Regions from separate parts of the Bacillus sp. SRL543 genome, predicted to be linked through region 2. Evidence: a T-box and tRNA genes for the amino acid it is inferred to sense, from the RefSeq annotation. Region 2 holds a T-box; the other regions hold tRNA genes.

Region 1 (7,854 bases), 1.1 Mb from region 2:
ACCTGTGAAAGCACCGCTTTCTTCAAAGTGCATGTTTTGGGCGCCGATTGCGACGTCATGGCCTTCTGCACTTTCAACAAGTCGCTCTAAAAATAAAGCTGGAGCACAAACGACTGTATCAACATTTTCCTTTGAAGGAACAAGGCCGTTGATTTCCTCTAAGAAGCTTTTCGCTTCAGGCAGTGTTTTATGCATTTTCCAGTTACCTGCAATAATTGATTTACGCATTCCGGCACTTCCTTTCACATCTTTTGCTTATTTATCATTCAAAGCCGTTACACCAGGAAGCTCTTTTCCTTCGATGAATTCGAGGGAAGCTCCGCCGCCTGTTGAGATATGGCTCATTTTATCAGCAAGGTTGAATTTTTCGACTGCAGCCGCAGAGTCTCCGCCGCCGATTACCGAATATGTATCCTGGGATTCAGCAAGGGCTTCGGCTACTGCTTTCGTTCCGCCTGCAAACGCATTGAGTTCGAATACACCCATAGGGCCGTTCCAGATGACAAGCTTGCTTGTTTTAATAACATCCTGATAGATGGCAGCCGTTTTTGGACCAATGTCAAGGGCTTCCCAGTCTGAAGGGATTTCTTCAATGGAAACTTCTTTAATATTGGCATCCTCTGAGAAATCATCCGCAACTTTAACATCGACAGGCATGTAAAATTTAACGCCTTTTTCGTCTGCTTTCTTCATAAAGGATTTGGCAAGTTCGATTTTATCTTCTTCAAGAAGGGATTTTCCGACTTCATGGCCTTGTGCTTTAACGAAAGTATACGCAAGTCCTCCGCCAATGATCAGATTGTCCACTTTATCAAGCAGGTTTTCGATGACGCCGATTTTGTCCTTCACCTTCGCTCCGCCGACAATTGCCGTAAACGGACGCTCCGGGTTGGACATAGCCTTGCCGAGCACTTCCAGCTCTTTTTCCATCAGCAGGCCGGAAACAGCCGGAAGGTGGTGTGCAATGCCTTCTGTTGAAGCGTGGGCACGGTGGGCAGCGCCGAATGCGTCATTCACATACAAATCCGCTAGCTCTGCAAACGCCTTTGCCAGCTCAGGATCATTCTTTTCTTCACCAGGGTAGAAGCGGACGTTTTCAAGAAGGAGAACATCGCCTTCTGCCATTTCGGATACCATCCCCTGGACAGCTTCACCGTAGGCTTCATCTGCTTTCTTGACATCCTTGCCCAACAGCTCTGATAAGCGCTTGGCAACTGGTGTAAGGCGCAGTTCTTCTGCTGCCTGGCCTTTTGGACGGCCAAGGTGGCTTGCCAGAATGACTTTAGCTCCCTGTTCAGTCAGGTACTGAATGGTAGGAAGAGCTGCTTTGATGCGGGTTTCGTCCGTAATGGAGCCGTCTTTCATCGGCACGTTAAAGTCCACACGGCAAAAAACGCGTTTACCTTTTAAATCAATGTCTTTTACGCTTTTTTTGTTCACGGCAAAGGACCTCCCAGATTATGATAGTGTTCAAAAGAAAAGGGAGAGGGAATTGTTTCCCGCTCCCCTTTTCCCCATCATTATAGATGTTCGCTATTTTTTTATCCAATAAAACAGGGTTTTAGAGGAAAGCTTCGGTTACCGGAGTTAATCCGGGAGCAAAACAATAGCATTTTTATTGATTTAATCCTGCCTATTAAAGGCCTTGCTTTGCAATGTAGTCTACAAGGTCTACAACGCGGTTAGAGTAGCCGGACTCGTTGTCATACCAAGAGATTACTTTTACCATGCTGCCTTCCATAACCATTGTTGACAATGCATCAATAGTAGAAGAAGCCGGGCTTCCGTTGTAGTCGCTTGATACAAGCGGCTCTTCGCTGTAAGCAAGGATTCCTTTAAGGTCGCCTTCTGAAGCTGCTTTGAAAGCTGCGTTGATTTCTTCAGCTGTAACGTCTTTGTCAAGCTCAGCAACAAGGTCAACCAGTGAAACGTTTGGAGTTGGAACACGCATAGCTCCGCCGTTCAGCTTGCCTTTCAGTTCAGGCAATACAAGGGAAACTGCTTTTGCAGCACCAGTTGTAGTTGGGATGATGTTTTCTGCAGCTGCACGCGCACGACGGTAGTCTTTGTGCGGAAGGTCAAGGATCTGCTGATCATTTGTGTATGAGTGAACAGTAGTCATCATACCGCGCTTGATTCCGAACTGGTCGTTCAATACTTTAGCAAATGGCGCTAAGCAGTTTGTTGTACAAGATGCATTTGAAATCACGTGGTGGCTGCCTGCATCGTATTTGTCATGGTTAACACCCATAACAATTGTGATATCTTCGTCAGAAGCCGGAGCTGAGATGATAACTTTCTTCGCGCCTGCTTCTAAGTGTTTAGCTGCATCGTCGCGCTTTGTGAAGCGTCCAGTAGATTCTACTACTACTTCAACGCCAAGGTCGCCCCATCCAAGCTGGGCAGGATCGCGCTCTGCAAGAACCTTCACTCTTTGGCCGCCTACAACCAGGAAATCTCCGTCTACAGAAACTTCTTCGTTAAGTGTGCCGTGAACTGTATCATATTTTAAAAGGTGTGCAAGCATATTTGCATCCGTAAGGTCGTTTACCGCTACCACTTCTACTTCTGAGTTCTTAAGTGCTGCGCGGAATACGTTGCGCCCGATTCTTCCAAATCCATTAATACCAACTTTAACTGCCATGTTAATATTTCCTCCTTTGAATAGTGGGGATATTTGTTAGTTTTATATTAAAGGGGATTACCCTTTTAACAACTGTTTTGCTGCGCCTTCGTCTGTGATCAGGATCGTTGAGGACGGCGCCTGCTTCATATAGGCCCTGATGGCCTTTGCCTTCGAAGAACCTCCGGCAACTGCAATGACATGCTCGATATGGGCAAGATCCTTGAGCTGCAGCCCTATGGTCTGCACTTTGTGGACCACTTCGCCCGCTTCATTGAAATAATAGCCGAATGCTTCGCCTACTGCTTTACGCTCCTGAATCTTCAATAAGTCCTCCGGTGTCGTTTTACGGCGCTCCGCCATTGTTATAGCGTCTCCAATTCCATGTAAAACCATTCCAGCGGATTGTATCAGATTCAATACTTCATTAATAACGGGTTCCTTCATGATTGTCTCGTACATCGTCTTGCTTACCTGATCCGGTACGTGAAGGAATTTATGGCGGGAAGCTGTGTGCTCCGCCATCATGGCGCAGATTGTATTCGCCTGGTTTTTGACCTCTTCGCCGATGCCGCCCCGTGCAGGGACGAACAGCAATTCGTCGTCAAAAAGATTGGGCGTCAGCATCTCCGCCACGGATGCCATGGTCGATCCGCCCGTTACAGCAACCGTATTCTTGCCCTTCAGCCGCTGTTTCATACTGGCCGCGCAGGCCCTGCCAAGCTCGCTTTTCACCCATGGTGATTCATCACTGCTGCCGGCAACCACAATCACCTGCCGGACGCCAAGCATTTCTTTCAGCCTTGCTTCCAGTATGTCTATACCCGTTATGTCTCTCATTATGCTTTCAAGTCTTTCCAGTAAATCCTTGCCTTCGGCTGTCAGATTCATACCTGAACTTGCTACAGAGATAAGATTTTGATTCTTTAGGAAATCAACCTCGCTTCTAAGCACTCTTTCCGTCGATCCAAGGCTCACTGCCAGACTTCTTCGGCCCACCGGCTGCATAAAACCTATGTACTGAAGAATTTGGTAGCGTTTTTGCATAACAGTAAGTAAATCAGGCAATAATCTTTTTTGTACATCGATCAATGAGTCCATCGCATGCCCCTTTTTTAGAAGTATTCCACATAGGAATGCTCTAACGTGGTCAATTTCTGTCCCGCATAGACATATTATGTCCCGCTTGAACCAAAAAAAATCACCCCTGTTACAATTTCATTTTAGCAGGAGTGATTTGCAAATTCAACTGATTAAGCTTCGTTTTTTACTGTAAGCGCTTCATACAGCGTTATTTGATCAATCTGCCCAAACTGGACCTCTTCCCCGTCCAGTTCCACAACCGGAATCATCAGCCCATACCGTTCTGTCAGATCATCGCTGGAGCTGATATCTACTTCCTCTAGTTCAAAATCATGCTCTGCCTGGAGATTCAGGATTAATTCCTTTGCATTATCGCACAAATGGCAGCCTTCTCTTGTATATAATCGCATATGCCGAGCTTTCACTGCAGTTCCTTCTTTCTTCATTCATATCTTTTGCGTTTCGCTGACGATGGTATACCCAGCTGGTCTCTGTATTTGGCGACCGTCCGCCTTGAAATGACGATAGCATCCTCCTTCTCCAGGATGCTCATAATCTCTGAGTCAGAAAGAGGCTTCAGCTTATTTTCAGCTTCCACCATAGCAGATATCTTCTGCTTCACACCTGCTGAAGATGCACCGTCGGTCCCGGTTGTTTTCACCGTGCTTGTAAAAAAGGTCTTCAGCTCATATGTGCCATAAGCTGTCTGAATATATTTTTCACGGACCGTCCGGCTTACAGTCGATTCATGGATCTCCAGCTCATCCGCGATTTCTTTCATTGTCATTGGCTTCAGCTTGGAAGGCCCTTCAATGAAAAAACCCTGCTGCTTTTCTACCAGCTTCATTGTAACTCTTTTGATCGTTTCTTTCCTTTGTTCCAAACTGCGGACGATCCAATTATAATCCTGCGAACGGTCCTGGAGGTATTTCCTGACCTCTTTATCGCCGCTGTTCCTAAAGTTTTCATAATACTGGCTGTTAAAGCTGACCTTCGGGAGCTGCTCATCCTGGACGGTGATCAGGAAAGAGCTGCCGTCCCAGCTGACAGCCACGTCAGGGACAATATAACCGGCGCTTTCTTTTGAAAAAGCCGCAGCAGGCCTCGGATTGAGCGATCTGACTAAATCAGAGACGCGCTGGATATCCTTCAGCTCCACACCAAGGAGTGAGGCGAGCTGCTTCCACTTTTTATCGGCAAACCATTCAAAATGCTCTTCAATCATCACTTCAGCCAAATCATCCGGCCGCAAAAGCCGCTGCACCTGAAGCAAAAGGCATTCCTGAAGTGTCCGCGCCCCAATGCCAGCCGGCTCCAAAAGCTGAATCTCCGCAAGCGCTTCTGCAGCTTCTTCCTCACTGACTCTAAGCTCATCCGCAATATCTGCAATACTTTCACGAAAGTAACCGTTTTCATCTATACTGGCAATAATCCTTCTGATGATCTTGTCCATCAGAGGTGATATATATTTTATTTCAAGCTGTGAAATCAAATAATCCTCAAGGAGATTGTCTTTTGCCCTGATCTGCTCAATCCAGGATCTGTCATCCTTTTTCAGCTTGCTGTACGTGCCTCTTACTCTGTCGCGGCGCGGATCCATCGCCCTTACCGTTTCTGTCTCTACCTGCATAAGGGGATTCTCCAGCGCCTTGCTCTCCAAAAAAGCCGTAAGCTCAAGCGCAGAATATTGAAGGAGCGCAATCGCCTGGGACAACTCCTGTGTCATCGCCAATTTAAGCGACTGCTGCTGAAATAAACCTGCATTCATGTTCATTGCCATTCCCCCTTCTTCTATTTTACATGATGGGAGGAGAATGTTGAATGGGAATATATATAAAGAAAGCAGAAGCTTTTCGCATTCCGGCCTATGGCAGGTGCTTCCATGATGTTCATCCCGCGAAGCTGTATAGCATCTTTCAAACGAAAAAAGCCTCCGGCCCTATAAAAGGCAGGAGGCTTTTGGTACGCCCTCGGCAGGAATCGAACCCACATCTCAAGAACCGGAATCTTACGTGCTATCCGTTGCACCACAATCCGCTAAAAAGTCCCTTAGAAGTAGTTATATCAATGGTTTAGGTTTGTTTGAGTGTTTTTCATTGCGTGTTATCCCTATAAATAATGATACTGAATCAAACTCCTCCATGCAAACAATTTCACTTTTGAGTTAAAAGAACTATGGTAAGATACTTATCCAATAGTAAGTTCTACTGTTTTTTCTAGTAAAAGGAGGTGTTATCTAAATTATATTACACACCATGATTAAAATTGTTCACTGTTAGATATCAGAATTCGTTGAAAACATTAAATGTTTCATCTATTATTTAAATAGATGATTACAGGGTGGGTTGCAAATGGCTTATACCGCTATCAGTAAAGAATTAACTGTGAGAACCAAAAAGTTAAAGCAAATGTTACCTGAGGTATTGGAAGTCACAGGATTTAATCAACTCCAACTAAATGCAAAAATTGGTGGGAAACATGCTGAGTTCATGGATATAAATAATGAAGTAATCTCAGACCCAGACCATTTCGTTGCTTTATGGATGGAAGGATTAATCAGAACCCTAGACTTTATAGGTGACAAAAAACAGGGGAGTAAAGTTTACGACTTACTTCTATTAATACAAAAACACAAAATAGTGCGTGAATATACATTTACGTTCTTAGAGAGAACTTATTTGAGGAATTATACTGCTCTCTCTAAGAAGCGTCCAAGAATAGAAGAAGCAACAATGTGGATAGGTCAAAAAAATGCTTCCTATGGACTATTGGTTACTCCACGATTTAGGAATGGAAATTGGGAAAATGACCAAAGTGAAATAAGACATTTCAAGAAGAATTACTGGACTATTGGACATATATTAGAAACGGGTCTTGTTATTCCTTTTGTAGAGGAAAAAATCGAATTCCACGATATTGAACAATATCTATCTTTCTTTAAGAATACAATGGTCCGAGCTTCGGGTTCGGAGTATGAATTGGGAATTGCTGCAAGGTATTGTGATTTAGTTAGAAATTCTGAAAACCCAGAGAACGTTCCTTTGCTAATACCAGAATTTAGGTATGACGGGATTGCGGATAAACACAAATATCGTCTGGATTTCACGGTTATTGATCCAAAGACCTTGAATAAATATGGGTTTGAATTATCACCTTGGTCAACACACGGTTACTTGAAAGGCACAAAGGGGAAATTACAAAAAGAAATCAATGCTGAAGCACAACAGAACTTTGAAAGAGAAATGGAGAAGCATAAGGACTATTTTAAGAAGTACGGTATTTTTGTACTAATTTATACTGATGCTAATCTAGCAGACATTGACGGAGTCTTTAACGACATGGCAAAGTACTTAAACCCTGAATCAGTACAAACTCAATTAAAGTACCACATCCTTGATGAACTATTAAAATATGAATAAATAACAAAATGAGGGACGGAAGAGAAATCTACCGTCCTATTTTTTCGTTGCAAAAGACATTCACTAACTGGATGTCATTTTTTAATTATCTTACATGTTCTTGTCATACCTTTTTTAGTAATTCAATTGCATTTTCGTCACTCGGGTCATTTGTTCCAAGTTCACCTCTAAATGCTTTAGAGAGAATAGACTGCGTTAAATTCATAATATTATCTTCAACACTACTAAAATGGTCTAATTGTTCATCAATTGCAGTCACTTTTTCTAAAATAGATACAATCTTTTTCTGTTCTTCAAATGGAGGTAATGGGATTATACCTTGTTTAATTTTTTTTAAAGTTAAACGGGTAATTGCATTCCCAGACATCATCCCTAACATGCTACTCTTCATAGTTGGGGAATTAAGACAGAACATTAAATATTTCGATAACAGAATATCTTTCTTAGGTCTTAATAATGCAACAGAAGATAGGAGCGAAAACTCCTCAGACAGATTATTAATCGTTGCTATTCCTGTAGTAGCCCCATCTTTAATGTAAAGTACATCACCTTTCTTTACATCACAGCGACTGTATATTTCTTGATGAACTTCTTTTGATATATAAGTAACATTATCTAACAGAATACCTTGTTTTTTGATATTCTTGGCTGTTATATACATATAATCCCCAGACGGATAGGATTTTGGGCTATGATGTGTACCATCCGTAATTTTTTCGCATACTGTAT
Region 2 (7,854 bases):
GAGATTCGCCATTACATCTGACAGCGACCGGGCAAACTCCTCAAATTCAATGCCGTAAGACATAACATATCTTTCCTGTTCATTTAAATGGACATATATGAGATCACGCGAGCTGTTATGATTCTTTTTCAATAGCAGAACCTCCGAATAAAATAAGAAAAGATGATTTCTGAGCCGATGGAGCGCGGAGCTAAACAGTTGCCGAAGTTTTAAAGGATCTTCTGATCTATTAAGATACACAGCCTCGCTCACGCTTCAGCTGCCATGCCCGTCCGGATACAATATCCCTATTTTAGCAAAAAACATTGAAAATTTCTTAGTTTTAATAAAAATATAAATCAGCCGCATCTTTCCAATTTATGGTTAACCGCACAATGCAAGTGTACCGGCACTCACTCATTTGCCAATAAAACAGCAGCAGATAGAACCGAATACTCTCTTTTCCCGGCAATCTTGAAAAATTCTCCTTTTAAGGAAACAATATGACCGGCAGGAACGTCTATACTAATGACAATGTACATAAAGCTATTCCGGACTTTCGCCAGAATCCACTTGCCTTCCCCCTGCAGAGTGTATGGGAGCATGGCGCATATATAAACAATGGCCAAACTGAAATGAAACAGGGTGTAATTTACAATGGATCGTTCACTTAAGCCTTCCGACCGCTTTGACTGGACGCTGAGCTTTCTGCTGCTGTTATTTGCCATAGTCAGCTGTACAGCGATCTACAGTGCACAAACCTTGCAGCAATATGATAAAAATTTTCTGCTGATGCAGATTTTCTGGTATGGGGTCGGCACTTTTATCGTGGGTGTGACCATGTATTTCGACAGCGACCAATTCAGGAAGCTTTCCTGGATCCTCTATGCTTTCGGCATACTCCTGCTTGTGGCGCTTGCCCTCGCCCCTGACAGCATTGCCCCCGTAATTAAAGGAGCAAAAAGCTGGTTTGTCATCCCCGGCGTGGGTTCGATCCAGCCATCCGAATTTGTTAAAGTATTCCTGATCATGGCGCTCAGCAAGCTGATTGCCTCCCATCATGAAAAATTTATGCAGAAAACACTGAAGACCGACTTTTACCTTCTGATCAAGCTTGGCGCTGTGACCGCCTTGCCGCTCGGCCTTATCATTGTCCAGGATCTTGGGACCGCCCTCGTGATCATTGCCATCATGCTCGGAATCATCTTCGTCTCCGGGATTTCATGGAAAATTCTTCTGCCCATCTATAGTGCTGGCATTGGTTTTGCTGCTGCAGTCCTTTACCTGGTGATATGGGCACCTGAAATCATTGAAAAATATTTGAAGGTCGACCCTTATCAATTTGACCGGATCTATTCGTGGCTCGATCCCGAGAGCTACGGGCAGTCTGCCGGCCTCCAGCTCCTGCGCTCGCTCCAGGCGATTGGATCTGGCCTTATTACTGGAAAAGGAGTCGGCGACAGGCAGGTCAATATTCCCGATAATCATTCCGATTTCATCTTCAGCGTCATCGGAGAGGAATATGGCTTCCTTGGGGCAAGCGTGGTCATCAGCCTTTTCTTCCTCTTAATCTATCATTTGACCAAGACGGCCATGGACACAAAAGACCCTTATAATACTTATATTTGTACAGGGATCATCAGTATGATCACGTTCCATGTGTTCCAGAATATCGGCATGACCATTCAGCTGCTGCCGATCACAGGGATTCCGCTTCCATTCATCAGCTATGGCGGAAGCTCGCTGATGGGCAATATGTTTGCGATGGGTTTGATCTTCAGCATCCGCTTCCATCATAAAACCTATATGTTTTCATCAGATTCACAATAGTCTTGCAATTTATATAAAATGGGATATAATCGTTTAATATTAAGTTCATCTATATTTCAATCGAGGATGAAGAGAGTAGTAAAGGGGCCGTCCCCTGAAGCGATGCAGGGATGGTGAAAGCCTGCAGGGACCCTTTTATGAAGCGCACTTCGGAGATGCCGGGCCGAAAATCAAAGTAGGTCCTGCCGGGGCAGTCCCCCGTTATCATTTCAAGAGGTCCTATGGACAATCAGAGTGGCACCGCGGGTATAACAGGCTCGTCTCTTTTATAAGAGGCGGGCTTTTTTGCGTTCAATCAAAACAACTGGAAGGAGAAAGATCCATGATCAAACTGAAAGCCATTTTTACTGAAGCGCTTTTGGAACTGTTTGAGGACCGGCTCTCAGCCGCTGAGCTTGCCGGCTTGATTGAAGTGCCAAAGAATACGGCGCACGGCGACCTGGCATTTCCCTGCTTCACCCTTGCCAAAAAAATGAAGCAGGCACCGGCAGTGATAGCTGCTGAAGCCGCCGGAAAACTTCAGTACAGCCTCATTGACCGGGCAGTAGCCCACGGCCCGTATTTGAATGTTTTTTTCTCGAAGGAAAAAGCCGGCCTGGAAATCCTGCAGTCTTTACTTAACGCCGGCTCCCTTTACGGCAATAGCACCGCCGGCTCTGGAAAGACCATCACCATTGACTTCTCAGCCCCCAATATTGCCAAGCCGTTTTCGATGGGGCATCTGCGCTCAACCGTCATCGGAAACAGCATCAGCCTGATAGTTGAAAAATGCGGTTATGAAGTTATCAGGATCAACCATCTCGGCGATTGGGGAACTCAATTCGGCAAGCTGATTACCGCCTATAAAAAATGGGGCAGCCCCGGCATTGTAAAAGAAAAGCCGGTCGCTGAACTATTCAAGCTTTACATCCGTTTCCATGAGGAGGCAGAGAAAGATCCTGATCTCGAAGACGAAGCGCGCCGCTGGTTCAGGGAACTTGAACAGGGTAATGAAGAGGCTTTTGCGTTATGGAGCTGGTTCAGGGAGGAATCATTGAAAGAATTTAACCGGATTTATGAGCTGTTGGGCATCTCTTTTGATTCCTATAACGGAGAGGCCTTCTACAACGATAAAATGGATAAAGCCGTAGAGCTCCTGCAGGCCCGGAACCTCCTCACCCAATCCGAGGGAGCGGCAGTGGTCACCCTGGAAGAACATGGCCTCCCTCCCTGCCTGATCAAGAAATCGGATGGAGCGACCCTGTATGCAACCCGAGACCTGGCCGCCGCGATCTTCCGGCAAGAAACCTATCACTTTTCTGAAAGCCTGTATATCGTCGGCCAGGAGCAATCCGTCCACTTCAGACAGCTGAAGCTTGTTCTGAAAAAGCTTGGCTTCCATTGGGCAGATGATATGCATCACATTCCTTTCGGGCTTTATCTGAAGGACGGCAAGAAAATGTCGACAAGGAAAGGCAGGGTCGTCCTGCTTGAGGATGTCCTGAAGGAAGCGGTCGAGCTTGCTTATGAGAATATCTGCCGTAAGAACCCTTCTCTTGAGCAGAAGGAAGAAACCGCTGCCGCTGTCGGCATCGGAGCAGTCCTTTTTCACGACTTGAAAAATGACCGCCTCAACCATATTGAATTTTCTCTGGAAGAAATGCTTACATTTGAAGGTGAAACCGGCCCTTATGTCCAGTACACAAATGCGAGGGCACATTCCATCCTCCAAAAGGCCGGGACAGCAGGCAAGGTGGAGCAGGGACTCAGCGACCCATACAGTTGGGATCTCCTCAAGCAGCTCAGCCTCTTTCCCCGGAAGATTGAAGAAGCCCATAAACACTATTCACCTTCCGTCATTGCTAAATATATCATCAATGTAGCGCAGAGCTTCAATAGATATTATGGACAGATCAGGATACTGGACGATACCCCTGGGCTCGAAACCAGGCTCAGCCTTATCCGGGCTGCTTCCCTTGTCCTTGAAGAAGGGCTGCGGCTGCTTGGGATAACAGCGCCAAAGAAAATGTAGGATTAACAAAAAGAGGAGGGCAAAGCGCCCTCCCCTCCTGCCTCTATGCCTCCGCTTCCTTCTTCCTGATGATCTTCGACAGGGACAGAAAAAAGAAATAAGCAATAAATAAGCTCAGCAGGACAATTCCGATCAGATTGTGATGGACCAGCTTGAAAACAACGCTTAACAGGGTCGCAATATACAATCCTGAAAGCAGCAGGCTGATGTCTTTATTTTTATAAAAATTGGTCAGCCATGCTCCTGCCTGTGATCCGACAAGGCCGCCGGCAACAAGCAGGATGGCTGTCAGATAACTGATCTCCACAGCAGATGCATACGACAGGAATCCTGTGCTTACAATCAGCAGGACAGCAAACAGGCTTGTCCCCACTGCCTTTCTCGGCTGGAGGCCAAGAAAGGCAATTGCCAGGGGAACCATGATGAAGCCTCCCCCCACTCCTAAAGCGGCAGAGACAAAACCGCCTGAAAATCCGATCAGCAGCATTCCAGCCAGGGATGGCCTGCCCTCATGGGACTGTTCATTGGTCTTTTTCCCTTGCCGGAACATGGTGAACGCGAAATAGGAGAGCAATACAATATAGCTTGCCGGTATGACGGTTGCATCCAGGCCTTTATCGCTCAGGAACAGCACCAGCGGCTTGGCTGCCTGGGTGGCAAGCATGCCGCTCACCCCAAGTATTGCCCCTTCCTTCCATAGGATATTTTTCAGCCGGAAATGGGCGCCGATCCCCGACAGTGAAGTGCCGATTGAGAAAAAAAGGCTGGTCGCGATTGCCTCCAGGGGGGCAAACCCGATCAATAACAGTACAGGCGTCAGGATGAATCCTCCTCCTACTCCAAAGAAGCCGGACAATACACTGATCACTCCGCCAAGCAATAAAAAAAGTAAAATTTCCATCTAAAAACTCCTTTGTTATCTCTATACCCATTGTAACTGATTTCATTACCCTTCGCCTTTTACCTTGTATAACAATGTACATTGAAGTACAATGTATACAAATGAACCTGGAGGTACCCTTCGTGGATAAAGAACTTTTAAAAGGAAGCATCGATATCCTTCTATTATCCCTTCTTTCCGAAAAAGACAGCTATGGATATGAAATGACAAAGGAAATCCGCAAGAAGAGCGATGAAGCATACAGCATGAATGAGGGAACTCTGTATCCCGCTCTCAAGCGGCTGGAGGCAAAAGGATTTGTCACTTCCTACTGGCACCAGGAGCTTGAGGGCAGCAGGCGGAAATATTACAGCATCACCGAAGACGGCCGCAAAGAATTGCGCAAAAAGCTTAAAAACTGGAACAAGATCAGCGACTTAATCCACAAATTTTCGGAGGGCTACTCATGAGAAAAATCGATCAGTACATCGAAAATATCGTTGATGGTCTGCCAATGGACAATGCTGAGCGGGAAGAGCTGCGGCTTGAAATGACCTCCCATCTTGAAGAGCATGCAAAAGAGCTGATGGCCTTCGGCTGGTCCGAGGAAGAAGCTGCCGGGGAAGCAATCAGAAGCTTTGGGAATGAAAAGCAAATCAGCTCGGAGCTGAAGAAAGCTGTTTTTCCTTTTTATAAAATTTTCAGGTTCCTCTTCAGCACGATTTTTCTGACAGCTGCCCTGCACCTCATATCATATAAAACAATGGTGTATTATAACCCGCAATATGAGTTCGGGCTTGAACCAGGATACCTTTTCTCCACCTATATGCTTGTGTTCTTCCTTGCAGGGATTGCAGAGATATTGTATGAAGCTGTGTCACAGGCTTATAAAGTGAAATGGCTGCAAAGCCCATGGATGGTCATTCTTGTCCCGGCTGCTTTTATCTCGGGTTTGACATCGCTTGACTGGTTCAAACAGCCTGAAAGATACCAGAATGGGCTTTGGCTCGACCTGTTCGCCATCCTGATCGGGGCATTCATCTATCTTCTTGCAAGACAGATGTATACCCTTTTATTCTTATCGGGTAAAGGAAACGCCGGATCAGCCGGCCAGCGGTAAGGCCCCCTTGGTCTTTATGAAAATTCTTGTAATTACCGGACTCCTGCATGACTTGGCAGACAGTAAATGATATACTTCTCGTGTGCTGTCCTTCAGCTCTGTACAAGAGGGCTTGAGGATATTTAACGAAGCTGCTAAAGGAGATCCGTTATGTCAGAACTGATTCACACGATTGAAGAATGGCTTATGGAGTATGGTATTTTTGGATTGTTTTTTGTGTCCTTTGCCGACTCATCCTTCTTCCCCATCCCTCCGGATGTACTATTAATCCCAATGGGCATTTCCAATCCGGACCGCGTCATCTGGTATGCATTCATCACAACCGTGGCATCCGTCCTGGGCGCCATTCTCGGATGGTTCATTGGAAAAAAACTGGGCCGCCCTGTTTTGCGGTATATCATCTCTGAAGAAAGAATCCAGAAAGTAGAAAATTATTTCAATAAATACGGGCCAGTAGCCATCCTGATTGCAGGCTTTACCCCAATTCCTTATAAAGTGTTCACTATTTTTGCCGGCATCACAAAAGTCCAGCTCCGGACCCTCATCATCTGGTCCATCATAGGCAGAGGCGCCCGTTTCTTCCTTGAAGCCGCCCTTATTATGGTGCTTGGCGCACAAGCACGGCCATTTATCGAAGAGAATTTCGGTATGGTCACCCTCATAGGCGGAGCCTTGATTGTCATCGTATATATCATTTATCTGGTTATGCGCAAAAAAAAGAAAACAGTCTGATTCAAAACGGCCATCCCGGCCGTTTTTTTATATTAATTTTTTATTTATAATAATTATAAATAAATATTGATTTTAAATTAATATTTGATATAATGTAGATACAGACAATATGAGGAGGAATTATCTATGACTTTAATAAACAGCCTGAATAAACAGATCGCTAACTGGAGCGTCCTATATACTAAACTTCACCGTTTTCACTGGTTTGTGAAAGGACCTGCATTTTTCACCCTGCACGAGAAATTTGAAGAGCTTTATAATGAAGCGGCAGCCAATGTCGATACAATTGCGGAACGGGCATTAGCTGCTGGCGGCAGGCCGATTGCCACAATGAGTGAGTTCCTTGAGCATGCGTCCATCGAGGATAATGGCAGCGAAGAAACAGCAGAAGAAATGGCCGCTTCCCTTATTTCAGACTACGGCATTATCAGCTCTGAGCTAAAGCAGCTGGCAGGACTAGCGGATGAAGAAGCAGATCCGGTCACAGAAGACCTTGCTATCGGACTGATTGAAGATCTGGAGAAGAAAATCTGGATGCTGAAAGCCTTTCTAGCATAAAAAGAGCCGGACGGCTCTTTTTTTTTGTATGCTCCTTTAAGAAAATAAAGGAGTTCCTCCTTCTATGGGGAATATTTAAGTACTGAAATCTTTTTGAAAAGGCAGGCAAGAGTTCTATGCAGAAAAATTCAATGGTGCCGGACATCCTCTTTTATGTTGTGCTCCCTCTTGTGGTTTGGAATTATGGCCGGGACATGCTCGGTGATTATCTGGCGATGATCCTGTCTTCCGTACCTGGCATCATCTATACACTGTACCGCTTCTTCCAGCTGAAGAAAATCAATCTATTCGGCCTGTTCCTTCTTTCGAACCTGGTGATCGGGACCATGATAGATGTACTTGCCGGTTCTGCCCTTCAGCTGCTTTGGAATAATGTCATTTATTCTTATGTACTGGGCTGTCTGTTTTTGTTGACGATCGTGCTGAGAAAGCCCGTCTTCCTCTATTTCACTCTGGATTTTATGGAGCTGCAGGGAAAAAACAGGGGCAGCATGAAGGAAGTTTTCTTTAAAAGCAAAAGCTTGATGATTTTCAGCCTGATCACAGCGGGCTTTGCCCTGAAGTTCATTCTTCTCGCTTCCATAAAGGTGTGGCTCATTGGAAAATATGGCGTCGATGCCTTTGACCAGGGAATCGTGCTGAGGCAGATTTTGAATTGGGGCTTTACCATTGTATCGGCTGGCGGATTCTATTTTATCCTGAAAGAAATCGGAGCGCTGAACGAGCCTTCTGAAACAACCATAA
Region 3 (7,854 bases), 1.4 Mb from region 2:
ATCCGTTCTTGGCCATGATCCTTCCGCCTTCATGTCCATATGTATAGATATCTTTCGCCAGAGCTGCCATTTTCAAAGGCAGATCATTGCGCAGGCTGAAGGCAGTGCCTATGGCATTGCTTCCGAGTCCGAAGCTGCACAAAAGACTGGTGCAATAAAGCATGAGTTTATCAGTGAAAGGGCCTTCAGTCGAAGATGTAGGGTACCCGGCAGAAGTAGATGGCACCTGTATATCACTATCTGTCAGCTTTTGTCCAAATTCAATAATGATCTTCTGGGAAAGGTCTTTCCCTTTATTGAGGAAGTCCCTCACTTCCTGCTTCTTTGCAGTCTGTGCAAATCCAGTGATCATTTGCATACCCGTTACATTGCTTTCAATAGCATGATATATAAACGCGACTTCAACTGTGTTCAGAGATCTTTTGTTGCCAAAAAGGTCGTTTCCCTTCATATATCCAGTACCCTCGGCAATCTCAACATCCCTGGGCATCGTAACGGAAGGCGGCCGCGGCAGCAGGCCCTTCTTGAGCAAAAACTGTGTAAAATGCTGATAGAACTCCTGTGTAACCTGCGAAAGATTCCTGTATAAGCTGATGATATCCTCTCTGTAAGCCATGCTGAGATGGAGCGTATGGAGCCCCATGCTGATTTCCTTCATCAGCCTCAGAAAGTGGATATCAAAATAAGGCTGATACAGAACTGGGGCATCGGGATTGACATCCTGAGAGGTAAAACCCATAGGGATGACTGCACCATCTTCCTTAAGTATACGCTCTATACTTTCTTTAAATGGGGATATCTGGACCAATAAAGACTGCAGCAGCTCTTTTCCTTCCGGATCTTCAGCCTTTCTAATAAAATATGGCAGCATATGAATCAGCATTGTTTTTTGCTGATATGTCATCCATAAAGTACCTAGTTCAGACGATGAAATCGCCGGCTTGTTTCCCATGGGACCACTCCTTTTAAAATGCCTGCATAATTAAGTATGGTCTCCAAAAATCTCCCATTGGATTCATGATTCGCTCAAAGTAAAAGCTGCCTCCGCGGGGCAGCCTGCTTACACTTATTCAGAATCCTCTTCGGTGCCTTCATCAGAATCTGTTCCGGCATCTTCATTCTGCTCTGTATCTGTGCCAGTATCCGTATCCTCATCTTCCGTACCGCTGCATCCAGTAACTGCCATTGATAAAGATAGAGCTGCAAAAAGCATCAATAACCATTTTTTCACTTATTATTCCTCCTCTTTTATTATCATGAACCGGTTACAGCCTTATCTTACAAAATTTTTTAAAAATAAAAATAGAATTTTGGGGATCTTAACTTCTCTTAACCGTAACTTATCGCCTGCTTATAAAATTTACCAATTCTTTATATAAGAACATTTCCTTTGTCCCTTTACAGAACGGCTTGCCTGCCATATTACTCAATGATTCCCGTCCCCATGATCTTTGACTCTGCTTTTACATGGATGTTGATTTCCGGATAGATTTCATTCCATTTCTCCCACTCATCATGGTTAAAATGGCTGGCCCTGTAAGCCAGTCCAAACCCCATGGGATCCAGTGAATTTTCCTGGAATTTTTTCAGCAGGTCTTTCACAATCCTTTCTATCTCCTTCTCAAGAAGCTTGTTATAAAGCTCAAGCTCTTTTTCCGATAGATCGCTTCTTGATTCTTCTATTGTACCCTGGACAGAAATGCCAACTTCTACAGCAGCACCTTTGCTTTCTTCAATAATCTTGATATCAGATTTATAGTTATCAATGGAAACAACGAAGAATTTGCCTTGTTCTTTAACTGTGATCTGCTGTTTTTCAAATTCGTGCTTAAGGGCATTAAAGGTCTTTGTCTCATTTTTCGAAAGCCGCATGGCGCGTTTATGGTTCATGAAAATATCGGCCTGGTTGATTTCAAGAAGGCCATTCTTCACCTTGACAACCGGCAGCACCGGATTGATCCCTTTGCTCTTGCTTTCTCTGTAAAATTGGAATAAATATTTGGAAATCGTATAAGGCGACTCAGACCCCTGAAGGTCAAAAGAAAGAAAAAGTGTATTGGATGCCAGCCTCTCAGAAGGAGGTTTTACTTTCATCACCTCTTCAGCAGTAGGCTTGCCGATCGCCATCCAGGCAATTTTCTGGATATCCCTTCTTCTGTAAAACCAGTCCATTTCACGTTTGATGCTTGCATCCGTCAATTGGTCTCCCAGCAGGATGACTTTCAGGTGCCCAAAATCAAGCTCCTTATCCACCCTAGATTTAATGATTCTGATTGCTTCTGAAAGGGTTTCCGAGGTTTCTGTGACAACAACAAAACGGCTGTCATCCGACCTGGTGTCTGCGGTAGGTATGGCAAGCTTTAAGGAAACCTTGATCAAATCACCGCCTTCCTCGGACCGGTCGATCCCCATTGTCACAACAAAAAACCGGTTGTCGATATCCTTGAATCCGCAGCCTCCCAAAAACATTACAAGAACGAAAACAGCCATCAGCTCTTTCTTCATTTGTTCTTCCTCCAGGAAAGCAATAATAACAGAACAATCACAATGTATTCGCTTGGCATGCGGATATTCATCCACCAAACCGTAAAGACAGACATAATCTCTTCATTAACAATAAACTCTCCAAAAAAATATATCACCGCAAATAGGAGCAGCGGGCTGTTTTTTAAAAGTGCCCCGGTTTTCGACTTCTTCTTTTTCATAGGAAGCTGAACCGCACTTTTGATCAGTGCCTGCGCTACATGCCAGTGGACGACAACATTCATCAGAGAAATACCTATATAGATTAGGATAAAAATATAGAAGGCCCGTTCAATAAAGGCCAGTTCCATTCTGACTGCATCTGCACTCGACAGCCAGGGATATGCCAGATCCCCCACCCCTTCAAAGCCAAAGGTGCCGATCGGAACGAAATACGTTGTTGCCAGCACCGCTGCTCCCGCCGGGAGGACCAGCAAAAAAAAGCGGGGCTTAGCCTTCCCCTTCAGCACTACATTGAAAATGACTAAATTTGCGTATCCGGAAAAGACATATGTTGCAGCAGATACCGACTTCCAGGTAGGCATATGCCACAGATGGGTGGCTGCCTCTTTAATGTCGAACCAGCTCAGCGATCCGCTGAGATAAATCTTAACAAGAAGCAGAACCGCAAGCGGCCCGTTCAGGATGAGGATGATTTCAAGGAGGTAAAGCACCTTTTCGGGCTTTGAAGAAGCCGCCCATATAACAAATAGCAGAAAGAAAAGTGCTATCTGCCATTTCTCCATGTCCGGATTGATGAATCTTTCTGTTATATCTGTAAAGGCATAAAGAGTGATAAGGCCTGATGTCAGCCATAAGCCCGCCAAGTAAAGAATAAGCAGCTTCCCGGCCCATCCCGGAACAAAAGAATTCTTCAAAATCTGCGGCAGGCTTCTTCCTTCAAAGCTGCTCATCGCCCTAGAGAAAAAATAGGTTCCGATTACTCCAAGAGGCAAAGCAACCGCCATTGACATCACGGCGCCGCCTGAACGCTCGTCAATCAGCATCTTAGGCACAAACACAATGATATTGGCCAGCATATTCAGCAAAATCAAATAATAAAAATAACGGCTAGTCATTCGGACCTCCTTGCTTCTACTGTTTACTGCCTTCACCAAAAAACATTTTCAGGTACGGCTTTCCGAAGCTGTCCAATCGGACAAGGAAGAGTAGCAGGCCCATCAGGCCGATAACCAGGCCAATCATGCCGGTCAAAGCCGCCAGAAGGAGGATGACATATTTCATTACCCTCATCGAGAAACTCATTTCATTGATCGGAATTACAAAATTGGAAATGGCAACAGCAGAGACGATAATGATCATGATGTTTGACACCAGCCCTGCCTCTGTTGCAGCCTGCCCCAAAATCAGCCCTCCAACCGTTGTCGCTGTCGATCCAATCGATTTAGGGAGCCTGATGGATGCCTCTGTCAAAAGCTCCATCATAATCAGCATGAACAGCACCTCCAGATAAGATGGATACGGGACTGATGATCTGCTCCCCGCAATGCCGAGTGCGAGCTGGACCTGGAAAACTTCAGGATTATAGGAAGTAATGGCTACATACAGGCCTGGCAGCAGCAGACTGATAAACAGGCCCAAATACCGCAGGGTGATTAGAAATCTCGAAACCCAATAAGGCTGATACAGATCTTCCATGGAGCTCATAAAATCAAAGAAAACAGCCGGCAGTATCAGGCCGAAAGGTGAACCTTCAATAAGGATGACCATTTTTCCCTGTGCCAGATTAAGGGCAATGCGATCTGTTCTTTCGGTGATCATAAATACAGGGAACAGCGTTTTCTTGTGCGGCGTCAGCATTCTATGGATTTCCCCGGCTGACTGGACAATTTTCTGCGAAGCTTTGATGATTTCTATTTTCTCTTTTATCCCTTTAAGGGTATCTTCCTCAATCTTCTCCTTGTCATAGAGGAGCAGAAGGCCCAGCCCGGAAACAGAGCCGATTTCATTTTCTTCCACCGTGAGACTTGTTTTATGATAGCGGTGGCGGATGATATTCAAGTTTGTCCCTAAATCCTCGCTTAAGGCAGTCTGCGGCCCCTGGATCGTCGTTTCGACCGTTGCATCCTTGACTCCCTGGCTTATGTATTTCCTGACCTGTACAACATAATACGTATCCCTGAACAATAGGATCGCTGAACCTCTCATCAGATCCTTCAGCGCCTGCCCTCTGTCCCGGAGCTCGCTGACTCCGGACAGGGAACAGATATATTTTTTGAATCCTGATTCATCCTGCAGCTTGAAAAAGGGCTCTACCAGCTGCTGCTGGATTTTGTCGGTATCGCATATACTTTTTATATAAAATAGATAGACAGAAACATCCGTTCCTTTTAGCTCCTGAACGGCAGCATCTGATGCATGTCCCGCCTTTTCCTTTAAATACCGGATAAGCTCTTCCCTCTTATTGCCGCCCTTGAACATCTCTTCACCAACTTACTTAAGAAATATCCACTATTGTCCCACTGTAAGGAAATTTCATGCAAAATCATTTCCCGAAAAAAACAGGATTTTTTTTTCGATCATTATTGACCAACAGAGAAAAAGGATATATAATAAATAACGTTGTCCCAGTAGCTCAGCAGGATAGAGCAACAGTTTCCTAAACTGTAGGTCGGGAGTTCGAATCTCTTCTGGGACGTATATTGAAAATGCCCGCTGCATATGCAGCGGGCATTTTTTTATTGTCACTGGAAAGAAAATCAGCCTGTACGTCCTGATGATTTGCACCCCTCCCTCCCGACAGCTGCACATTGAAATTCTCCTCCAAGTTTTTCACTTCTGAAAAAGGGTAATGTACTATTACACAATCATCAAGGAGGTTATATTCATGGCTGAAACAAATAAACACCAGGACAATGACTCCATTGAACAGGAAAAGAAGAAAGAACACAACAAAGATATTGAACCGCAAAGAGAAGGCTCCAAAACAGAAAAGAACAGAAAATAATCTCGTATAAGAGGTGATTTCGCATGGAACGCGAAAAAGACGGTAAATACGAACAGCAGGACATGGACAACCCTGAACAATTTAAAACCGACAAAGAAAGCATCTACGATAAATTCAAGGAAGAGCAGAATGTCGATACCATTCCTCTTGAAGATTTGAAGCAGGAGCAGCGCGAGGAGAAAATGGGGAGGAACACGAAAGATAATTCCTCCAGTGAAGAAAAGTATAATGCAGACTTCGAAACGATTGATAAAGATAAAATAGGAGGGGATTCTTATGACTAATAATGATGTGAAAGAAAAAGTGCTCAAAATATTGGAAGATAACAAAATAGGAACACTTGCCACAGTAAAAAGCAATAAGCCCCATACACGCTATATGACATTTTTCAACGATGAGCTGAAGCTTTATACTGCAACAAGCAAAGAGACCGATAAAACGGACGAAATTGAAGAAAATCCGAATGTGCATATACTTATCGGTTATGATGGCGAAGGGCTGGGAGATGCCTACCTCGAGATTGAAGGAAGGGCCTCTGTAAACGCTTCTGAAGATCTTAAGGAAAAGGTCTGGAATGACCATTTAAAGCCATGGTTCGACGGACCGAATGACCCTGCCTATATCGTCCTCGAAATACAGCCGACAAATGTCAGGGTAATGAACAGCAAAGACAGCTCTTTTGAAACCCTTGAATTATAATTTATAGAAACAGAAAGCAGGCAGCCCCGCTGCCTGCTTTCTGTTTTATTTAAATTCCTTCCCATCCGATGACAGTGTCAAAATCTTTGTACTGTGACAAATAATAATCCGCTCCAGGTGTACTATTCTGGAAAAGGCAAGTCTTTATGCCCAGCTCCTTCGCCGGAAGGATATCCAGTTCCCTGTCCCCGATGGCAAGATCAATGCTGTTTATAGCATGCAGATATTCATAAGATGCTTTATGCGGCTTCCTCGGATATCCATCATCACCGGCAACCAGATCGGCAAATAAGGAGGACATATCATGATGCTCCAATATGGCCAGCACATCCTCCCTTTCTTTATGTGTCATGATGACATTGCATCCTGCCCTTTTCAGCACATCCTTCACTCCAGGGAAGGGCTGCAAATCTTGCGGCTTCAGACTTCTTGCCATCTGCCTTATGTAAGAAATCTCCACTTCGTTAAGATTATAATAGCTGAAGGCATGGGTGAAGGATATCTTTAATTGGGACAAAATCTCTTCCTGTTCTGCCTTTCTCCCCAGCACGTCTTTCACAATCCGCGTATAGGCGGGATATGTATCAAAAAGTGTCCCGTCAAAGTCCCATAAAATATTCATCCCTGCTCCTTTCCGGCTATTGCTTTGCTGCCGGCATTGATTGTATTCAGTATCTGCTCGATCGGCTTTGGCCTGGAAAAGTAGAATCCCTGCGCCTCATCACATCCGATTTCCATCAGGAATGACAGCTGCTCCGGAGTTTCAACTCCCTCTGCAGTAATCTGCATGCCAAGATGCTTGCCCATAGACACAATGGAAGCTACCAAGGCTTTGTTATGCTCATCACTTTCCATTTGCTGTATAAAGGTTTTGTCTATTTTAAGGCGCTGGATCTGCAGCTCCTGCAGGTTGCTCAGCGAATTATATCCTGTGCCAAAATCGTCGACGCTCAGCATCAGGCCCAGGTCAAGCAGCTGCATAAAAGCATCTCCCGCAGAATAGGCATCATTCATGGCCACCCTTTCTGTTATTTCCAGTTCAAGAAGCTTCGGGTCCAGGCCGGTTTCATTTAGAATGGCCGAAACAGTTTCCACAATATCCTTTTGAATAAGCTGCTTGATTGAGAAATTCACTGAAATGATATATTGCCTGCCATATTTTTCGTTAATAGCGGATATTTCTCTGCACGCCTGCCTCAGCACCCAGCTTCCGATTTCAGAAATGGAGCCGGATTCCTCGGCTATCGGAATAAACTCAGCCGGGGGAATAAAGCCGATTGAAGGATGCTTCCATCTCAGAAGCGCTTCATATCCATTCACTGATTGGTCGGATACTCTGATTTTCGGCTGGAAGTGCACTTCCAGTTCATCCCGCACTAAAGCATGCTTTAAATCTTCCTTCAACGTCATCTTGCGGATGATGCTCTCGTCAAGCTCAAGCGTGAAGATAAAGTATGTGTTCCTCCCTTTATCCTTGGAGTTGTACATAGCTATATCCGCCTTTTTCATAATGTCATTAACATCTTTTCCATGCGTCGGGAATAAGGCTATTCCGATGCTCGTTGTGATAATAATTTCATGTTCAAGAATCTGGACAGGCTTTACAACCTTTTCAATCAGTTCTGTTGAAAAATGGTCAAGCTGCAGATTTTCCTTAACAGGCT
Region 4 (7,854 bases), 1.1 Mb from region 2:
TCCACATCATACACTTCAACTTCTTCGTCTTTTTCAAGAGTAATGCCGACTTGTGAAAGTTCCGTCTTAAACAGATATGGTGGTTCATGGTCAACTAAGTAGCCATCCAGAACCGCTTCACTATAAGAATACTTAAAAATAGGCATACCGAAAATCTCTGTTGTATGAAGAGCAGGTGTTGCAGTAAGTCCTAAACTTGCCGCATCAAAATAATCAATTACACGTCGATATTGACTGATATAATCATTTTGATCACGGAATTCTAATTCTTCTTCTGACATTTCTCTATCACTTGTATAACCACGATGTGCTTCATCTACAATAATAAAATCATATTGGCCTACACTTGGAAGCTTTTCGTTATCGCTATAGAAAAGTCTCCGAACCAGTCCCTGTACTGTTGCAATTTGCACCTTTGTTTCAATTTCTGGAGACATGTCTTCTAAAGACTTTACATCGTATATATCAGCAAATGAGTACCCTTCAATTTTTGTATCCTTAAGTGCGTCCTCTGTCTGTTTCCCCAATGAATTACGGTCTACAAGGAAAAGAATCCGGCGACATTTTTTGGACTTAATTAAGCGATACATTAGAGCGATAGCTGTACGAGTTTTCCCAGTTCCCGTTGCCATCGCAATGAGCATTCTTCGTTGCCCTTCTTTTAATCCCTCTTCAGCTGTGAGTACAGCACTCTGCTGGTAATGTCGCAAGCCAAACTTCGTAATATCCTCTTCTTCTAATCGTTTATTTGCATCCTTATCATCTTGACTAAGAAGAAGCTGCAAGTCCTCAGGTGAGTGCCATCCCTCTAGTGGGCGAGCATGCTCCAACGGTTTACGTGAATCCCAAAACCAGATGCCTGACTCTTCTTGAAGTTGCCTCAAGTATGGTCGACCATTCGTTGCGTATAAAAACGGCACTTTATAATCACCAGTTGTAGGTGTGATGACTTCATCTTCGACTTGTACCACATTTTTTGCATACACTTTGGTTTGGCTTTCTAATGCACCAGGGATCGTTTTCTTTTTTGCCTTAGCTTCAATAAAGCCAACAAGCTTTAAGCCAATAAATAACGCATAGTCAACCCTGCCGCCATCCACCTTCCATTCAGCAATTGCCATGTTTCGATTTTTCTCTGGCAGCGTTCCATTCTTTTGGTGATTCAGTGCAGTTGTGTCTACTTCCCACCCAACAGCACGTAGTTTTCCATCAATAATCGTACGTGTTTCAGCTTCAGTTAATTGCTGTCGACGCATAAAGTTTTTGGAAATCTTTTTACGCTCGATTTTTACCTCTTCTTGTTCCACTTGCGCCTGTTGACGAATCGCTTCTAATTCTTCTTCAAGCCTTTTGACTTTCTCCGCATATTCTTTCTGAAGTGTTTCTGTACTCTGTTCTGTTTGTTCTAGAGGTTCTATATACTCTGATGCTTGAAAGTCCCAATCACCATATACCTCCATGAACCAAATAGACAAGCGGAACGTTAATTGCAACAAAGCCTTTGCTTCCTCTACTTTTCCATAATCCGCTTCATGCATCGCTACATTCCCTTTGCGACGCAGAGCTTCTAATATATCAATTATTTCAGGCTCAAGTAACCTTTCCCGTCTCAAAGTGTTAATGCGATCTACTTGTGTTGTACCATATGCTTCTTTAATATTTTCAGCAGCAAGAATAAACTTAGTCAATGTTTCAGCGAACAATCGCAGTTTCATTACTGTTGTATGGGGATCATGATATACATTTCTCTCAGCTGTCTCACCCAAATTAGCAAGTACATCCCATTTCCCTTGGTAAAATGAAAAGTTGCTATTCACTGTTATCACCATTTTCCTAATAATTGTATGTGTCCATTATACTATATACTTACAAAAGTTAGTGTATAACGTAGTTAGTAGCTAGTTATGTCCTTTACTTTTTATATTTGTGTTAATAAAAATCGATATTTCATTAAGTTAAATAGATTAGTTAAAATTGAATTTTATAGTGAGATAATATCTTAAGGAGAATAGTGTCGCCAATCGTACTAAACTCTTCATTTAAAAATGAAAAGCAACATATAATGGCATTTTTTCCTTTTCAACTCTCCTGTTTTTAGAAAATTAGTTGTATAATTATTCCTATCATTTAATGGAGGGATAAACATGGCAAATCCTAAAATATTTATTTCATCAACTTGTTATGATTTAAATGTAGTTAGATCCCAGTTAAGAGGATTCGTTTCTAACTTCGGTTATGAACCTGTTATGAGTGATTACGCAGATATACTTTATGATCCACGCTCCCATACTCATACCAGTTGTTTAAAAGAAGTTGAGAACTGTGATATGTTAATTTTAATTATAGGTTCACGTTTTGGAGGAAAAGCCATACCAAAAGCATTTGAAGAACTTAACTTTGATATATTGAAGGAGTTAAGTAGTGGACAAGCAGTTTTTGAAGAAAAGGAAAGTATGTCTATTACTCAATTAGAAGTCTTAAAAGCAATTGAAAATGAAATTCCCATCTTTACGTTTATTGATAGTAGTGTAAATCATGATCACTTAGTTTACGAAAAAAATAAAGATAAGGGGATAATAAACTCTATAATCTTCCCTTCAATAGATAAGCCTGACACCGCAAATTATATCTTTGAGTTTATTAACTTCCTAAGACTAAGAAATGAAAACAATAGTATTACACCTTTTTCAAGAATGGAAGATATAGAATCATATTTAAGAAAACAGTGGTCAGGACTTTTTCAGAGATTGTTAGCAGAACAAAGAAACAAACAATTAGATGAAAAAAGAATGGATTATTTAGCAAATCAAATCGCTGATATTAAAACTGCTATTATGACCTCTATTTCAAGTTCAGACTTAAAAGAAACTGCAAAAGGTGCAATTAAATACAGACGTATGATTGACTTTCTTTATCAAATCACCATGAGAAGACATGATTTATTAATCAAAAATATTTCTTGGAGTGACTTATTAAATGCTGTTAACGTTAAGGAAATTGTTGATAACAACGATCGTTTTACACATGTAATTTTAAAGGATGATACATTCTTTGAAGTTAGAATACCGTTAAGGGTAGTTAATGATTTTTCAAGGCAATGGGAAGAATTGAGTCACTTAAATATCGATTCTAAACAAGCAATTGTAAACGCAATTTTAGATGATCCAATATCATCATTTAGGTTTATCAGATATATTGAAAAACCATATGAAGAAAAACACTCAGAGGATAGTAAACAATTCGATGATAAACAACTAATAATTGATGAAGTAATTCGCAAAGATGGTGAACCTGTATCGTAAAAGTATAATTTTAACTGCTGCCTAATCCTCTAATTCCCAATTTGTCAAAAAAACAGGACCTTATGGATATAAAAGTATCAAAGTGATATAGGCTTTGATATTTTTTTTTGTCCAAAAGTAATATTACAAAAATCATCTCCAAAAGAATTTGGATTCTCAACAATAATGAAGGTGTAAGATCCTTTAATTGCTACTATCTCACATATCCCCTCTAAAAAGTTTCATAAATGGATCCCAAGTATATATCTGACTGACTATTTTTACAAATATTTCATTAAACAAAAGTATCGCATTCTTTAATATAGGAGAAATAATAATAAAAAGGCGTTATCTTTTTAGTCATTGCGTGGTATACACGAATGAAAAGCACTCAAACAAAAAAAGTTCCTATGCTCGTATAAAACTCATACAAACATAGGAACTCATTGATATATTGGTACGCCCTCGGCAGGAATCGAACCCACATCTCAAGAACCGGAATCTTACGTGCTATCCGTTGCACCACGAGGGCAATATCTAATGTCTTTTATAAGACACTAGTATATAATACTAAAACCGGCAGCTTATTGTCAATGCTAAAAGATCAATTGACTTGAGGCAGCCATTTTTTATTTGAACTTTTTCTCAATATACTTTTGTTCCTCTTCCTCGCTCAGGAGCCCTTTGGCTTCTCCGACAGTCCCGCCCTGAAGCTTCCAGATGCTGTTATGGTCCCTGGCTGCAGACGAAAAGTCGCCTTTACTCCATCTTTCAAGGATATCCAGATATAAATCTGAATGCTGGTAGTTCATTTCATTGGCTTCGACCACATTCATCAGCCTGCTGATCCTGTCAGGAGTGATCTGCAGGGCACCCCATTTGCTTTCGGCCTTTACTTTTTGATGGCTCATATCATGGATGGCCTGCTGGACAGCTGTTTCTTCCATATTGTCGGGAAAGAGCTTTTTCAAATCCTTTTCCCCTTTGGAATCAGCAGTCCTTTCTTCTGCAGCACGCTCTCCTTTTCCGGATGAGGCATAATTATAGGCAGCAAACCCTGCAAGCGCCAGGATGATCAGGCCCAGCCCAGCCAGGCGCAGCTTGTTGTGAAAAAATGATTGTTTCTTTTTTGACAAAACGGCAGCCTCCAAAATCATCTGATTTACATGTCCATACCACTGCTCCGATTTACATCGTGTTTGTTTAAAAAAAGAAGAGGTGGGTATGATGGTTATGGATAAGGAAATTTTTATCAATGCAATTATTATACGGCATTAAGCAGGTATATCCTGCAAAAGAGAGAATAAAATGATTGCAGCATATATTGGATTTCCATAAGCGATTTGTTTGACCTTTATTGACCATGAGTGTATCATAATGATTACATACAGAACCCAAAATATTTCTTCTTATGGAAGAACATGCTTTAATCCGTTGTATGTTGGATCTTTATCTTGAAGGAGGAACTGACAAATGAATTTAATCCCTACAGTTATTGAACAGACAAACAGGGGCGAGCGCGCATATGATATTTATTCACGCCTTCTGAAAGACCGCATCATCATGCTTGGAAGTGCGATCGATGATAATGTGTCTAACTCCATTGTAGCGCAGCTGCTATTCCTGGAAGCAGAGAACCCTGAAAAGGATATCACTTTGTACATCAACAGCCCTGGCGGCAGCATCACTGCCGGTATGGCGATATATGATACGATGCAGTACATCCGTCCGAAGGTTTCCACAGTCTGCATCGGGATGGCCGCTTCCATGGGTGCATTCCTTTTGGCAGCAGGCGAGAAAGGCAAGCGTTATACCCTTCCAAACAGTGAAGTCATGATCCATCAGCCGCTGGGCGGAGCGCAGGGCCAGGCAACGGAAATTGAAATTGCCGCAAAGCGCATTCTTTTCCTTCGCGAAAAGCTGAACCAGATCCTTTCAGAACGTACAGGCCAGCCGCTTGAAGTGATCGCAAAAGATACTGACCGCGATAATTTCATGACAGCTGAGAGAGCATTGGAATACGGGCTGATCGACCAGATCATCACCCGCAATGTCCTGGAAGAAAAGAAAGACAAGTAAAAGAGTAAAGAGAGCTGACAGGATCAGCTCTCTTTTTTTGCTGCAAAAAGAAAAAGCGCCCGGCATAAATGCCAAGGGTGCTTTTCAGATTTTTCAGCTTTCCTGCTGGATATATTTCGAAAGCTCATCGAGTGCTTCCTCTTCATCACTTCCATCAGCCACCAGGTTTACAACTGAGCCTGAGCTGACTGCCAGGCTCATAAGGCCCATGATGCTTTTTGCATTGACCTTCTTTCCGTCTTTCTCCAAAAAGATATCTGAGGAAAATCGGTTTGCCTCCTGAACAAACAGGGCGGCAGGACGGGCCTGCAGGCCGGTCCGCAGCTTTACTTCCACTTGTTTTTCAACCATTTCTCTCTAACCTCCCATATTATCTTATTTCTAATTGCCTTTTATAGATTCGCCTAAACGCAGTTTTTCTGCTATTTCATCTATTTTTCTTAGGCGGTGATTAATGCCTGATTTGCTGATATGGCTGCCTGAAACCATTTCCCCAAGCTCTTTCAGGGTCACATCCTGATAGGCCACCCGGAGCTCTGCTATTTCCCTGAGCTTTTCCGGGAGTATATCAAGCCCGACAGTTTCCTTGATATAACGGATATTCTCAACCTGCCTGAGGGCCGCCCCGATTGTTTTATTAAGATTGGCGGTCTCGCAGTTTACAAGCCTGTTCACCGAGTTCCTCATATCCCTGACAATCCGGATATCCTCAAAGCGCATCAGCGCTCCGTGGGCACCGATGATGTTCAGGAATTCGGTGATCTTTTCCGCTTCCTTCAAATACGTGATAAAGCCTTTCTTTCTTTCAAGCGTCTTGCTGTTCAAGCCAAATATATTCATCAATTCACACAAAGAATCATTATGCTCTTTGTATAGTGAAAAAATTTCCAAGTGATAAGAAGATGTTTCAGGGTTGTTCACCGATCCGCCGGCAAGGAAGGCGCCGCGCAGATAGGAGCGCTTGCAGCATTTTTTCTTCACAAGCTCCTCAGAAATATCATGTGTAAAATCAAATCCCGCTTTAAGGATCTTCAGGTCGGCGAGTATTTCCTGCGCCTGCTGCGCCAGCCTTACAATATAAACATTGTTCTTTTTCAGGCGCATCTTCTTTCGTACAAGCAGCTCTACTTGAACGGTGTAATTCTTTTTCGTCAGTGTATAAATCCTTCTCGCTATCGCGGCATTCTCTGTCTGGATATCCACAATTAATTTCCGGCTGGAAAAAGAGAGTGACCCGTTCATCCGAATTAGCGCTGATAATTCAGCTTTTCCGCAGCAGTCTTTAACTTCAAGGTTGGTTAATTCCTTTTTCGTTTCCGAAGCGAAAGACATACCTTCACCCCCCGCCCAGACAAACGCTTGCACATTTATATTTACGCTTTATATCGCTTGCTGGTTTCATTTATTAGTAAAGAAAATAAAATATTTGCCACTTCCTGTGTATCATGGCGGATGACGCCTCCGTCCAGGCTGACAATCTCGCCGTGGACCACCTCGAGGCCCAGCCCCTGCAGGTTGGCAACATCATAATGGACAGGCTTGGCCAGCTCCTCGCTGTACCGCTCCTGTATTTCTATCGGAATATCTTCATTATTGACAAGTATCGTATTGATAAAAGAACAGTTCATATGGTCATATATTGCCTTCACATGGTCGCTCGCCGTAAAATCAAGCGTCTCCCCGGCCTGTGTCATCAGATTGCAGATATATACTTTTTTGGCTTTCGCATTGCAGACCTCTCTTCCCAGGTTCGGAACGAGGAGGTTAGGAAGAATGCTTGTGTAAAGGCTGCCAGGCCCGATGATGATAAGGTCAGCCTGCCTGATGGCCTGGATGGTTTCCGGCAGGGCATTGATATCCCCCGGGCTGAGGAACACTTTTTTGATCCTTTTCCCCGAGTATGGAATCTTTGATTCTCCGGAAACAATCGATCCATCCTCCATCTCGGCATGAAGGACGACACTCTGGTCAGCGGCCGGGAGCACCTTTCCCCTTACATTCAGGACCTTGCTCATTTCCTGGATGGCATGAGTGAAATTGCCTGTGATCGAGGTCATGGCAGCAAGGATCAGATTGCCGAGTGAATGGCCGGAAAGCTCATTCGCAGTGCTGAACCTGTGCTGGAACATTTCCTCAATGAGCGGCTCCACGTCCGACAGTGCAGCTAAAACATTTCGAATATCCCCAGGGGGAGGAATCTGCAGTTCGTTCCGGAGGCGCCCCGAGCTCCCGCCATCATCGGCCACCGTCACGATGGCCGTGATATCTGCAGGATGCTTTTTCAAGCCGCGCAGGAGGACCGGGAGACCGGTGCCTCCCCCTATGATGACGATTCTAGGCTGTTCTGTACCTGTCATGTTGTTTTATCCTTTCTCCTCTCGATATCGCGGTGAGTGATGTGTGTATGGTAATCCGCTTCATAAAAGCGGGCAATATACTCAGCGAGCGCTACAGAACGGTGCTGGCCGCCTGTGCAGCCAATCGCGATCACCAG

Evidence for each region. The T-box of region 2 lies ahead of argS (arginine--tRNA ligase). A T-box ahead of a tRNA ligase gene usually reads a tRNA of that ligase, here a tRNA-Arg.
Region 1: it has a tRNA-Arg gene. The T-box ahead of argS (arginine--tRNA ligase) is inferred to sense a tRNA for this amino acid. The anticodon was not compared.
Region 3: it has a tRNA-Arg gene. The T-box ahead of argS (arginine--tRNA ligase) is inferred to sense a tRNA for this amino acid. The anticodon was not compared.
Region 4: it has a tRNA-Arg gene. The T-box ahead of argS (arginine--tRNA ligase) is inferred to sense a tRNA for this amino acid. The anticodon was not compared.

What each region holds. Positions count from the first base shown of each region.
Region 1 is NZ_OZ481794.1:4,082,230-4,090,083, forward strand. Features, by position in the region: gene tpiA (triose-phosphate isomerase) at 1-228, opposite strand, end outside; gene AC4E8B_RS20895 (phosphoglycerate kinase) at 256-1,440, opposite strand; gene gap (type I glyceraldehyde-3-phosphate dehydrogenase) at 1,637-2,644, opposite strand; gene AC4E8B_RS20905 (sugar-binding transcriptional regulator) at 2,702-3,724, opposite strand; gene AC4E8B_RS20910 (glutaredoxin family protein) at 3,877-4,116, opposite strand; gene rpoN (RNA polymerase factor sigma-54) at 4,149-5,480, opposite strand; tRNA gene AC4E8B_RS20920 (tRNA-Arg) at 5,667-5,738, opposite strand; gene AC4E8B_RS20925 (hypothetical protein) at 6,058-7,125, shown strand; gene AC4E8B_RS20930 (restriction endonuclease subunit S) at 7,229-7,854, opposite strand, start outside.
Region 2 is NZ_OZ481794.1:240,650-248,503, reverse strand. Features, by position in the region: gene AC4E8B_RS01400 (hypothetical protein) at 1-132, opposite strand, end outside; gene AC4E8B_RS01395 (hypothetical protein) at 393-521, opposite strand; gene AC4E8B_RS01390 (FtsW/RodA/SpoVE family cell cycle protein) at 637-1,809, shown strand; T-box leader at 1,864-2,077, shown strand; gene argS (arginine--tRNA ligase) at 2,135-3,820, shown strand; gene AC4E8B_RS01380 (sulfite exporter TauE/SafE family protein) at 3,864-4,721, opposite strand; gene AC4E8B_RS01375 (PadR family transcriptional regulator) at 4,844-5,170, shown strand; gene AC4E8B_RS01370 (permease prefix domain 1-containing protein) at 5,167-5,820, shown strand; gene AC4E8B_RS01365 (YqaA family protein) at 5,971-6,552, shown strand; gene AC4E8B_RS01360 (Dps family protein) at 6,679-7,110, shown strand; gene AC4E8B_RS01355 (VC0807 family protein) at 7,227-7,854, shown strand, end outside.
Region 3 is NZ_OZ481794.1:1,601,864-1,609,717, reverse strand. Features, by position in the region: gene AC4E8B_RS08205 (DUF3231 family protein) at 1-952, opposite strand, end outside; gene AC4E8B_RS08200 (hypothetical protein) at 1,067-1,231, opposite strand; gene AC4E8B_RS08195 (Ger(x)C family spore germination protein) at 1,423-2,505, opposite strand; gene AC4E8B_RS08190 (GerAB/ArcD/ProY family transporter) at 2,502-3,602, opposite strand; gene AC4E8B_RS08185 (spore germination protein) at 3,619-4,965, opposite strand; tRNA gene AC4E8B_RS08180 (tRNA-Arg) at 5,109-5,182, shown strand; gene AC4E8B_RS08175 (3-methyladenine DNA glycosylase) at 5,372-5,491, shown strand; gene AC4E8B_RS08170 (hypothetical protein) at 5,515-5,775, shown strand; gene AC4E8B_RS08165 (pyridoxamine 5'-phosphate oxidase family protein) at 5,768-6,190, shown strand; gene AC4E8B_RS08160 (HAD-IA family hydrolase) at 6,240-6,812, opposite strand; gene AC4E8B_RS08155 (putative bifunctional diguanylate cyclase/phosphodiesterase) at 6,809-7,854, opposite strand, start outside.
Region 4 is NZ_OZ481794.1:4,093,812-4,101,665, forward strand. Features, by position in the region: gene hsdR (type I restriction-modification system endonuclease) at 1-1,817, opposite strand, end outside; gene AC4E8B_RS20945 (DUF4062 domain-containing protein) at 2,145-3,302, shown strand; tRNA gene AC4E8B_RS20950 (tRNA-Arg) at 3,742-3,813, opposite strand; gene AC4E8B_RS20955 (DUF6241 domain-containing protein) at 3,911-4,417, opposite strand; gene clpP (ATP-dependent Clp endopeptidase proteolytic subunit ClpP) at 4,755-5,360, shown strand; gene AC4E8B_RS20965 (HPr family phosphocarrier protein) at 5,454-5,711, opposite strand; gene whiA (DNA-binding protein WhiA) at 5,742-6,692, opposite strand; gene AC4E8B_RS20975 (gluconeogenesis factor YvcK family protein) at 6,734-7,717, opposite strand; gene rapZ (RNase adapter RapZ) at 7,714-7,854, opposite strand, start outside.